2 linked regions of the Halorhodospira halophila genome follow. The protein of the gene in region 2 interacts with the protein of the main gene of each other region in a pairwise test. Links are inferred from orthologs where the notes say so. Each region holds a gene or a part of one and is shown on either strand. Other genes may lie near its edges.

What was found. The genes of interacting proteins can lie anywhere in the genome.
Region 1: the proteins of CCR79_RS06885 (region 2) and clpB interact in binary tests that used the Escherichia coli proteins (3 or more experiments, as listed by UniProt). The link is inferred for Halorhodospira halophila from one-to-one orthologs.

What each region holds. Positions count from the first base shown.
Region 1 is NZ_NHSN01000030.1:11,703-16,062, reverse strand. The notes cover bases 555-3,736. They hold clpB (ATP-dependent chaperone ClpB), read left to right. Parts: upstream 555-923; coding sequence 924-3,536; downstream 3,537-3,736. Other genes in these bases: CCR79_RS11855 (SDR family NAD(P)-dependent oxidoreductase), read right to left, coding at 3,543-3,736; CCR79_RS11865 (diguanylate cyclase), read left to right, coding at 555-820. Also shown: more of CCR79_RS11865, read left to right, coding at 1-554; more of CCR79_RS11855, read right to left, coding at 3,737-4,360. UniProt on the Escherichia coli protein: Part of a stress-induced multi-chaperone system, it is involved in the recovery of the cell from heat-induced damage, in cooperation with DnaK, DnaJ and GrpE. Acts before DnaK, in the processing of protein aggregates.
Region 2 is NZ_NHSN01000017.1:193,634-197,803, reverse strand. The notes cover bases 818-3,809. They hold CCR79_RS06885 (sulfurtransferase TusA family protein), read left to right. Parts: upstream 818-2,192; coding sequence 2,193-2,426; downstream 2,427-3,809. Other genes in these bases: glnA (glutamate--ammonia ligase), read left to right, coding at 2,565-3,809; CCR79_RS06890 (tRNA (5-methylaminomethyl-2-thiouridylate)-methyltransferase), read left to right, coding at 1,142-2,206; glyQ (glycine--tRNA ligase subunit alpha), read right to left, coding at 818-1,010. Outside these bases: glyS (glycine--tRNA ligase subunit beta), read right to left, coding at 1-103; more of glyQ, read right to left, coding at 96-817; more of glnA, read left to right, coding at 3,810-3,980; glnL (nitrogen regulation protein NR(II)), read left to right, coding at 4,144-4,170. UniProt on the Escherichia coli protein: Involved in thiosulfate metabolism.

The DNA.
Region 1 (4,360 bases), on a different replicon or contig from region 2:
CCGCTGCTACCAGTCCGGCAATGGCCAAGAGGCGCTGGAACGGATCACCTCGGATGAGGACGCCACCATCCGCCTGGTGCTCTGCGACCAGAACATGCCGGGCATGGACGGCATCACCCTGATCCGCGAGCTGCGCCGCCGGCACGCGGCCCCGCGGCTGGGTATCATCGGTGTCTCCAGTCACGGCTCGGGGCTGCTCTCCGCGCGGCTGCTCAAGGCCGGGGCCGACGACTTCCTGACCCGCCCCTTCCTGGAGGAGGAGCTCAGCGTCCGCGTCAACCAGAACGTGGACCTGATGGAGCTGCTGCGCGAGGCCCGCGAAGGGGCCCGGCGCGACCCGCTGACCGGGTTGCACAATCGGCTCTACCTCGACGAGATCGCCGATCAGCTCGGCGAGACAGCGCGGCGGACGCGGCAGCCGCTGGCGGCGCTGGTGGTCGATCTGGATCACTTCAAGGCGATCAACGACCGCCTCGGCCACTTCGGCGGCGATACGGTGCTCCAGCGGGTGGCTGCGCAGCTGCGCGAGACCGTCCGCCGCGCCGACGTGCTCATCCGCTCCGGCGGCGAGGAGTTCTTCATTGTCACCGTGGGGATCGATGGTCCCGGTGCCTGGACCCTGGCCGAGCGTATCCGCAATGGCATCGAGACCCTGGAGCTGGTCTACGAGGGCGAGACCGTGGCCCTCAGCGCCAGCGTCGGCGTGGCCGTGCTCGACGGCGGCTCCGTCGAGGAGGTCCTGAAATCCGCCGATCTGGCCCTCTACGAGGCCAAGCGCCAGGGCCGCAACCGTGTCGCCGGCCTGCCCGCGCCGGATTGAAAACCCGTCGCCGCTGCCCCATCTATCCTGACAAGAAACCAGCCACCGCCGCAGCGCGGTGGAGCGGATTGTCGGCCCGTGATGCGGCCAAGGGGGTAGAGACATGCGGATGGACAAGCTGACCACCAAATTCCAGATGGCCATCGCCGAGGCGCAGAGCCTGGCGGTGGGGCGCGACCACCAGTTCATCGAACCGGTCCATCTGATGCTGGCCATGCTCGATCAGGAGGGCGGCGGCGTGCGTCCGCTGCTCCAGCAGGCCGGCGTCAACCTGAACAAGCTGCGCTCGCAGCTCGGCGAGGCTCTCGAGCAGATGCCGCAGGTCTCCGGCACCGGCGGCGAGGTGCACCTGTCCAACGAGCTGGGGCGGCTGCTCAATCTCACCGACAAGCTCGCACAGAAGCGCAAGGACCAGTACCTCTCCAGCGAGCTCTTCGTGCTCGCCGTGCTCGAGGATGGCAAGAGCCGGCTGGCGAAGATCCTCGAGCAGGCCGGTGCCGCGCGGGAGCCCCTTGAGCAGGCCATCGAGCAGGTGCGCGGCGGCCAGGCGGTGGATGATCCCAACGCCGAGGACCAGCGCCAGGCGCTGGAGAAGTACACCATCGACCTGACCGAGCGCGCCGAGCAGGGCAAGCTCGACCCGGTCATCGGCCGCGACGACGAGATCCGGCGCACGGTGCAGGTCCTCCAGCGCCGGACCAAGAACAACCCGGTGCTCATCGGTGAGCCGGGCACCGGCAAGACCGCCATCGTCGAGGGCTTGGCCCAGCGCATCGTCAACGCCGAGGTGCCCGAGGGGCTCAAGAACAAGCGGGTCCTGTCGCTCGACCTCGGTGCACTGCTCGCCGGGGCCAAGTACCGCGGCGACTTCGAGGAGCGGCTCAAGGCGCTGCTCAAGGAGCTCGGTCAGCAGGAGGGGCAGATCATCCTGTTCATCGACGAGCTCCACACCATCGTCGGCGCCGGCAAGGCCGAAGGCGCCATGGACGCCGGCAATATGCTCAAGCCGGCGCTCGCCCGGGGCGAGCTGCACTGCATCGGTGCCACCACCCTCAACGAATACCGCGAGAACATCGAGAAGGACGCCGCCCTGGAGCGCCGCTTCCAGACGGTCCAGGTGGATGAGCCGAGCGTCGAGGACACGGTGGCCATCCTGCGCGGGCTCAAGGAGCGCTACGAGGTCCACCACGGTGTCGAGATCACGGACCCGGCCATCGTCTCCGCGGCGACGCTCTCGCACCGCTACATCACGGATCGCAACCTGCCGGACAAGGCCATCGACCTGGTCGATGAGGCGGCGTCGCGGATCCGCATGGAGATCGACTCCAAGCCGGAGTCGATGGATCGCCTCGAGCGCCGGCTGATCCAGCTCAAGATCGAGCGCGAGGCGCTGCGCAACGAGGAGGACGACGCCTCCAGAAAGCGCCTGGCGACCCTCGAGGACGAGATCAACGAGCTGGAGCAGGAGTACGGGAACCTCGAGGAGATCTGGAACTCCGAGAAGGCCGCGGTCGAGGGCACGCAGTCGATCAAGGAGGAGCTTGAGCGCGCCCGCCAGGAGGTGGAGACCGCCCGTCGCGCCGGCGACCTGCAGCGCATGTCCGAGCTGCAGTACGGCCGCATCCCCGAGCTGGAGCGCCAGCTGGACATGGCCTCGCAGGCGGACATGTACGACATGAAGCTGCTGCGCAACCGGGTCAGCGACGAGGAGGTCGCCGAGGTGGTCTCCAAGTGGACCGGCATCCCGGTCTCGAAGATGCTCGAGGGCGAGCGGGACAAGCTCCTGCGCATGGAGCAGGCCCTGCACGAGCGGGTGGTCGGCCAGGATGAGGCCATCGCCGCGGTGGCCAACGCCATCCGCCGCTCCCGGGCCGGGCTGTCGGACCCGAACCGCCCCAATGGCTCGTTCCTCTTCCTGGGCCCCACCGGCGTGGGCAAGACCGAGCTGTGCAAGGCGCTCGCCGAGTTCCTGTTCGACACGGAAGAGGCCATGCTGCGCATCGACATGTCCGAGTTCATGGAGAAGCACTCCGTGGCGCGGCTGATCGGTGCGCCGCCGGGGTACGTCGGCTACGAAGAGGGCGGTTATCTCACCGAGCACGTGCGTCGCAAGCCGTACTCGGTGATCCTCCTCGACGAGGTCGAGAAGGCCCACGGTGACGTCTTCAACGTCCTGCTGCAGGTCCTCGATGACGGTCGGTTGACCGACAGCCACGGCCGCACCGTGGATTTCCGCAACACGGTCATCGTGATGACCTCGAACCTCGGCTCGGAGATCATCCAGAGCATGGCCGGGGAGGAGGAAGAGGACTACCAGCGGATGAAGAGCTCGGTGATGGACATCGTCGGGACCCACTTCCGTCCCGAGTTCATCAACCGTATCGACGAGGTGGTGGTCTTCCGGCCGCTGTCGCGGGAGCAGATCCGCGCGATCACCAGCATCCAGGTCGGCTACCTCAGCGAGCGGCTGGCCGAGCGAGACATGGCGCTCGAACTCAGCGAAGCGGCCCTGGACCGCATCGGCGAAGCGGGCTTCGACCCGGTCTACGGCGCCCGCCCGCTCAAGCGGGTCCTGCAGCACGAGGTCGAGAACCCGCTGGCCCGGGAGATGCTCGAGGGCAACTTCGGGCAGGGCGATCGCATCCGGGTCGATGTGCAAGACGGCGCGTTCCGCTTCGAGCGCGGCGAGCCGGTGGTCGAGGGCGAGGTGGTCTGAGCCGGGCTAGCGGATGCGGCGCTCCGAGGCCGTGGCCGCCAGCAGAACCCGGTCCAGCCAGCGCGTGGGCAGCAGGCGCTTGAGGGCGGCGAAGAGATGGGTGGGAACGGTGACGTGGTAGCGGGCCTTCGGGCGCGGGTGCTCCAGGGCGTGGACCAGCTTGGTGGCCACCGCCTCGGCTTCGAGCGTGAAGGGCGTCGAGGCCCCGGCGCCGGCCAGGCGCTGCTCCACCGCACGATAGGTGGCAGCGTGGGCGCTGTTCTGTGGATCGATCCGGGCCTGGAAGGCGCGGTGGGCGTTGTCGCGAAAACGGCTGGCGATGGGTCCGGGCTGGATCAGGCTCACGTGGATGCCGCTGCCGCGCAGTTCTTGGCGCAGGGCGTCGGTGAGCCCCTCGAGGGCGAACTTGGAGCAGACGTAGGCGCCGCGGTAGGGCAGGGCGATGAAACCGAGTACCGAGCTGTTTTGCACGATGCGCCCGTGGCCCTGGCGGCGCATGTACGGCAGCACCCGCGTGGTCAGTTCGTGGGTGCCGAGCAGGTTGGTCTCTAGCTGCTCGCGCAGCGTCGCCCGGGAGAGATCTTCCACCGCGCCGGGCTGACCATAGGCCCCGTTATTGAACAGGGCGTCGATGCACCCGCCGGTGCGCTCGGCGACCTGCTCCACCGCGCCCTCGATGGAAGCGCTGTCGGCCAGGTCCAGCACCAGGGCGTCCTCCCAGCCGGCCTCGCGCAGGCGGGCCACGTCCTCGCTGCGGCGGGCGCTGGGGAAGACCCGCCAGCCGCGCCGGGCCATGTGCGCTGCAGCGGTCTCGCCGATGCCGC
Region 2 (4,170 bases):
CGCCGGCGAGGTCATCCCGGAAGGCGGTCATCAGCCGCTGCAGGGCCTTCGGCGGCAGTTCCTCGGTACCGATTTCGATGAGCAGGGGGCGGCGTTCAGCCATGGGTGGACTCCTTATCCTGCAGCAGCGGAAAGCCAAGCTCCTCGCGCGACTGGTAGTAGCCCTGCGCCACGGTGCGGGCCAGATTGCGCACCCGCAGGATGTAGCCCTGGCGCTCGGTGACCGAGATGGCGCCCCGTGCGTCGAGCAGGTTGAAGGTGTGCGAGGCCTTCAGGACCTGCTCGTAGGCCGGCAGCGGCAGCCCTACCTCGACCAGGCGTTGGCACTCCTGTTCCTGGTGCCGAAAGGCCTCGAGCAGCGCCTCCACGGGGGCCTGCTCGAAGTTGTATGCCGACTGCTCGCGCTCGTTCTGCAGGAAGACGTCGCCGTAGGTGACCGGCCCCGCATCGGTGTGCGTCCAAATCAGGTCGTAGACGCTCTCCACGTTCTGCAGATACATGGCGATGCGCTCGAGCCCGTAGGTGATCTCGCCCATCACTGGCCGGCAGTCGAGTCCGCCCACCTGTTGGAAATAGGTGAACTGGGTGATCTCCATGCCGTTGAGCCAGACCTCCCAGCCCAGGCCCCAGGCCCCGAGGGTCGGTGACTCCCAGTCGTCCTCGACGAAGCGGATGTCGTGGATCTGCGGGTCGATGCCGAGCTGCTCCAGCGAGCCGAGGTAGCGCTCCTGAAAATCCGCCGGCGACGGCTTAAGAACCACCTGGAACTGATAGTAATGCTGCAGGCGGTTGGGGTTGTCACCGTAGCGCCCGTCCGTAGGCCGGCGTGACGGCTGGACGTAGGCGGCGTGCCAGGGCTCGGGGCCCATGGCGCGCAGGAAGGTCGCCGGGTGGAAGGTCCCCGCGCCCACTTCCATATCCAGTGGCTGCAGCACCACGCAGCCCTGTCGGGCCCAGTACTGCTGCAGGTTGAGGATGAGTTCCTGAAAATCCCGCGGTAGCTCGGCCAAGCTCGCCTCCGTTGATCCCGTCGGCTCAGTGCGCAGTAGCGGCGCAGTATAGCGATCCGGTCCGGGCACTTGCACGGGCTCAACGACCGTTTTGGTAGAATTCTCCCTCCACTCCGATACAGTTGCGTGTCATGCCCGAGCAACCGAAAGCCGTCGCGCTCATCTCCGGGGGTCTCGATTCCATGCTGGCCGCCCGCGTGGTCCAGGACCAGGGTGTCCACGTGGAGGGGATCAATTTCTACACCGGCTTCTGCGTCGAGGGCCACACCCACGCCATTCGCAGCAAGGATCAGCAACGGCCCAAGCGCAACAACGCCCTGTGGGTGGCCGAGCAGCTGGGTATGCCGCTACACATCGTCGATGTCATCGAGGAGTACAAGGAGGTCCTCACCAACCCCCGCTACGGCTACGGCGCTAATCTCAATCCTTGCCTGGACTGCAAGGTGTTCATGGTGCGTAAGGCCCGCGAGTGGATCGAGGCCAACGGCTTCGATTTCATCGTCACCGGCGAGGTGATCGGCCAGCGGCCCAAGTCCCAGACCCGGGACAAGCTGCCGGTGATCACCCGGGATGCCGAGGTCGAGGACCTGCTCCTGCGTCCGCTCTCGGCGAAGCTTCTGGAGCCGACGCGGCCCGAGCGCGAGGGCTGGGTGGATCGTGAGCGCCTCCACGACCTGCATGGCCGCTCGCGCAAGCCCCAGTTCGCGCTGGCGCGCAGCCTGGGCATCGAGGCCTGGGCGCAGCCCGCCGGCGGCTGCTGTTTTCTGACCGATGCCAGCTACTCGGCCAAGCTGGCCGATCTTTGGCAGGCGCGCGGTTCCCGTGAGTACGACCTGGACGACATCATGCTACTCAAGGTGGGCCGTCATCTGCGCCCGCGCGAGCACTTCAAGCTCATCATCGCCCGTGAGGCCGGTGAGACCCGCTTTCTGCAGGGCTACAAGCGCCGCTATCCGCACCTGCGCACGATCAGCCACGGCGGTCCGGTGGCGTTGATCGACGGCACCTGGGACGAGCACGACCTGGAGCTGGCGGCACGGTTGGTGGCTCGTTACTCTTCCGGGCGGAATGCCGAACGAGTCGATCTGGAACTCGAGGATACCGAGGGCAACGTGCAATCGCTCGCCGTGCCTCCGATGGCGCCGGAGAATGTTCCCGACGCGTGGTACGTGGGAGGCGATCATGGCGACGGATAACGAGCTCGACTGCCGCCATCTGCTTTGCCCGCTGCCGGTGATCCGCACCCAGGCCCAGGTGGCACGATTGGTCGCCGGCGATGAGCTGGAGGTGGTGGTCACCGACCCTGGTGCCCTCGAGGACATCCCGGCCTGGTGCCGGGTCCACGGTCATGAGGTCATCGCCACCGAGCCCAGCGGCGATGAGCACCGGATCCGCATCCGGGTCGGTGGGGCGTGAAGCCCATGCCGGCCGTAGCACCACGCCACAGGTGCGTCGGGGCGCGAAATGCCCCACAATAAGGCGCGGCTGCGGGGTTGATGCACCCTCCGGGCGCACGCCCCGCCCCATTGTTTCCCACGCAGAGGCTGTGAGCTTATGGCGCGTACCGGAGAAGATGTCCTCAAGCTGATCGAGGACGAAGACGTCAAATTCGTCGACCTTCGCTTTACCGACACTCGCGGCAAGGAGATGCACGTGACCTTGCCCGCCTCCCAGGTCGACGAGGATCTGTTCGAGCACGGCTCCATGTTCGACGGCTCCTCGATCCAGGGCTGGAAGGGGATCCAGGAGTCGGACATGATCATGCTCCCTGATCCCGACTCCGCGACCCTCGACCCCTTCTACGATGAGCCCACCCTGAACCTGGTCTGCGACATCCTCGAGCCGAGCACCTTGCAGGGCTACGACCGCGATCCGCGCTCGGTGGCCCGGCGCGCCGAGGCGTATTTGGCCTCCACCGGTTTGGGGGACACCGCGCTGTTCGGTCCCGAGCCGGAGTTCTTTGTCTTCGACGATGTCCGCTGGGGCGCCGACATGAGCGGCACCTTCTACAAGATTGACTCGGAGGAAGCCGGTTGGAACTCCGAGCGGGTCTACAAGGATGGCAACATCGGCCACCGCCCCGGCGTGAAGGGCGGTTACTTCCCGGTCCCGCCGGTGGACTCGCTGCACGACATCCGCGCTGCCATGTGCCAGGCCATGGAAGAGATGGGCCTGGAGCCGGAGGTCCACCACCACGAGGTGGCCACCGCCGGGCAGTGCGAGATCGGTGTCGCCGCCCGCACCCTGGTCAAGAAGGCCGACGAGCTGCAGACGCTCAAGTACTGCGTGCACAACGTTGCCCACGCCTACGGCAAGACCGCCACCTTCATGCCCAAGCCCCTGGTGGGTGACAACGGCAGCGGTATGCACGTCCACCAGTCGATTTCCAAGGGCGGTAACAACATCTTCGCCGGCGACCAGTACGGCGGTCTCTCTGAGGAGGCGCTTTACTACATCGGCGGGATCATCAAGCACGCCAAGGCGATCAATGCCTTCGCCAACGCTTCGACCAACAGCTACAAACGCCTGGTGCCGGGCTTCGAGGCGCCGGTGCTGCTCGCCTACTCGGCGCGCAACCGCTCCGCTTCGGTGCGGGTGCCCTACGTGGCCAACCCCAAGGCGCGGCGTATCGAGGTACGCTTCCCGGATCCCACCGGTAACCCGTACCTGACCTTCGCCGCCATGCTGATGGCCGGTCTCGACGGCATCCGCAACAAGATCCACCCCGGCGAGGCGATGGACAAGGACCTCTACGACCTGCCGCCGGAGGAGGAGAAGGAGATCCCCAAGGTCGCCTTCCAGCTCGACGAGGCGCTGGAGGCGCTGGACAACGATCGGGAGTTCCTCAAGCAGGGCGGGGTCTTCTCCGACGACCTGATCGACGCCTACATCGACCTCAAGATGGACGACGTCACCCGTCTGCGCATGACCACCCATCCGGTGGAGTTCGACATGTACTACAGCGTCTGAGCCCTTCGGGCGGATGCTGCATCCATGGGGCGGGGCCGGATGGCTGCCGCCCTTTTTTATTGCATTGCACCAGGATGGTGCAATGGTTGCCTGATCATGGGCGCATCCGCACCGGGTCCACGCGGGACCGTCGGGGTGGCCCGGCCTTTGCACAGGGATGGACATGGACGAACAAGAGCGCGACCACTCG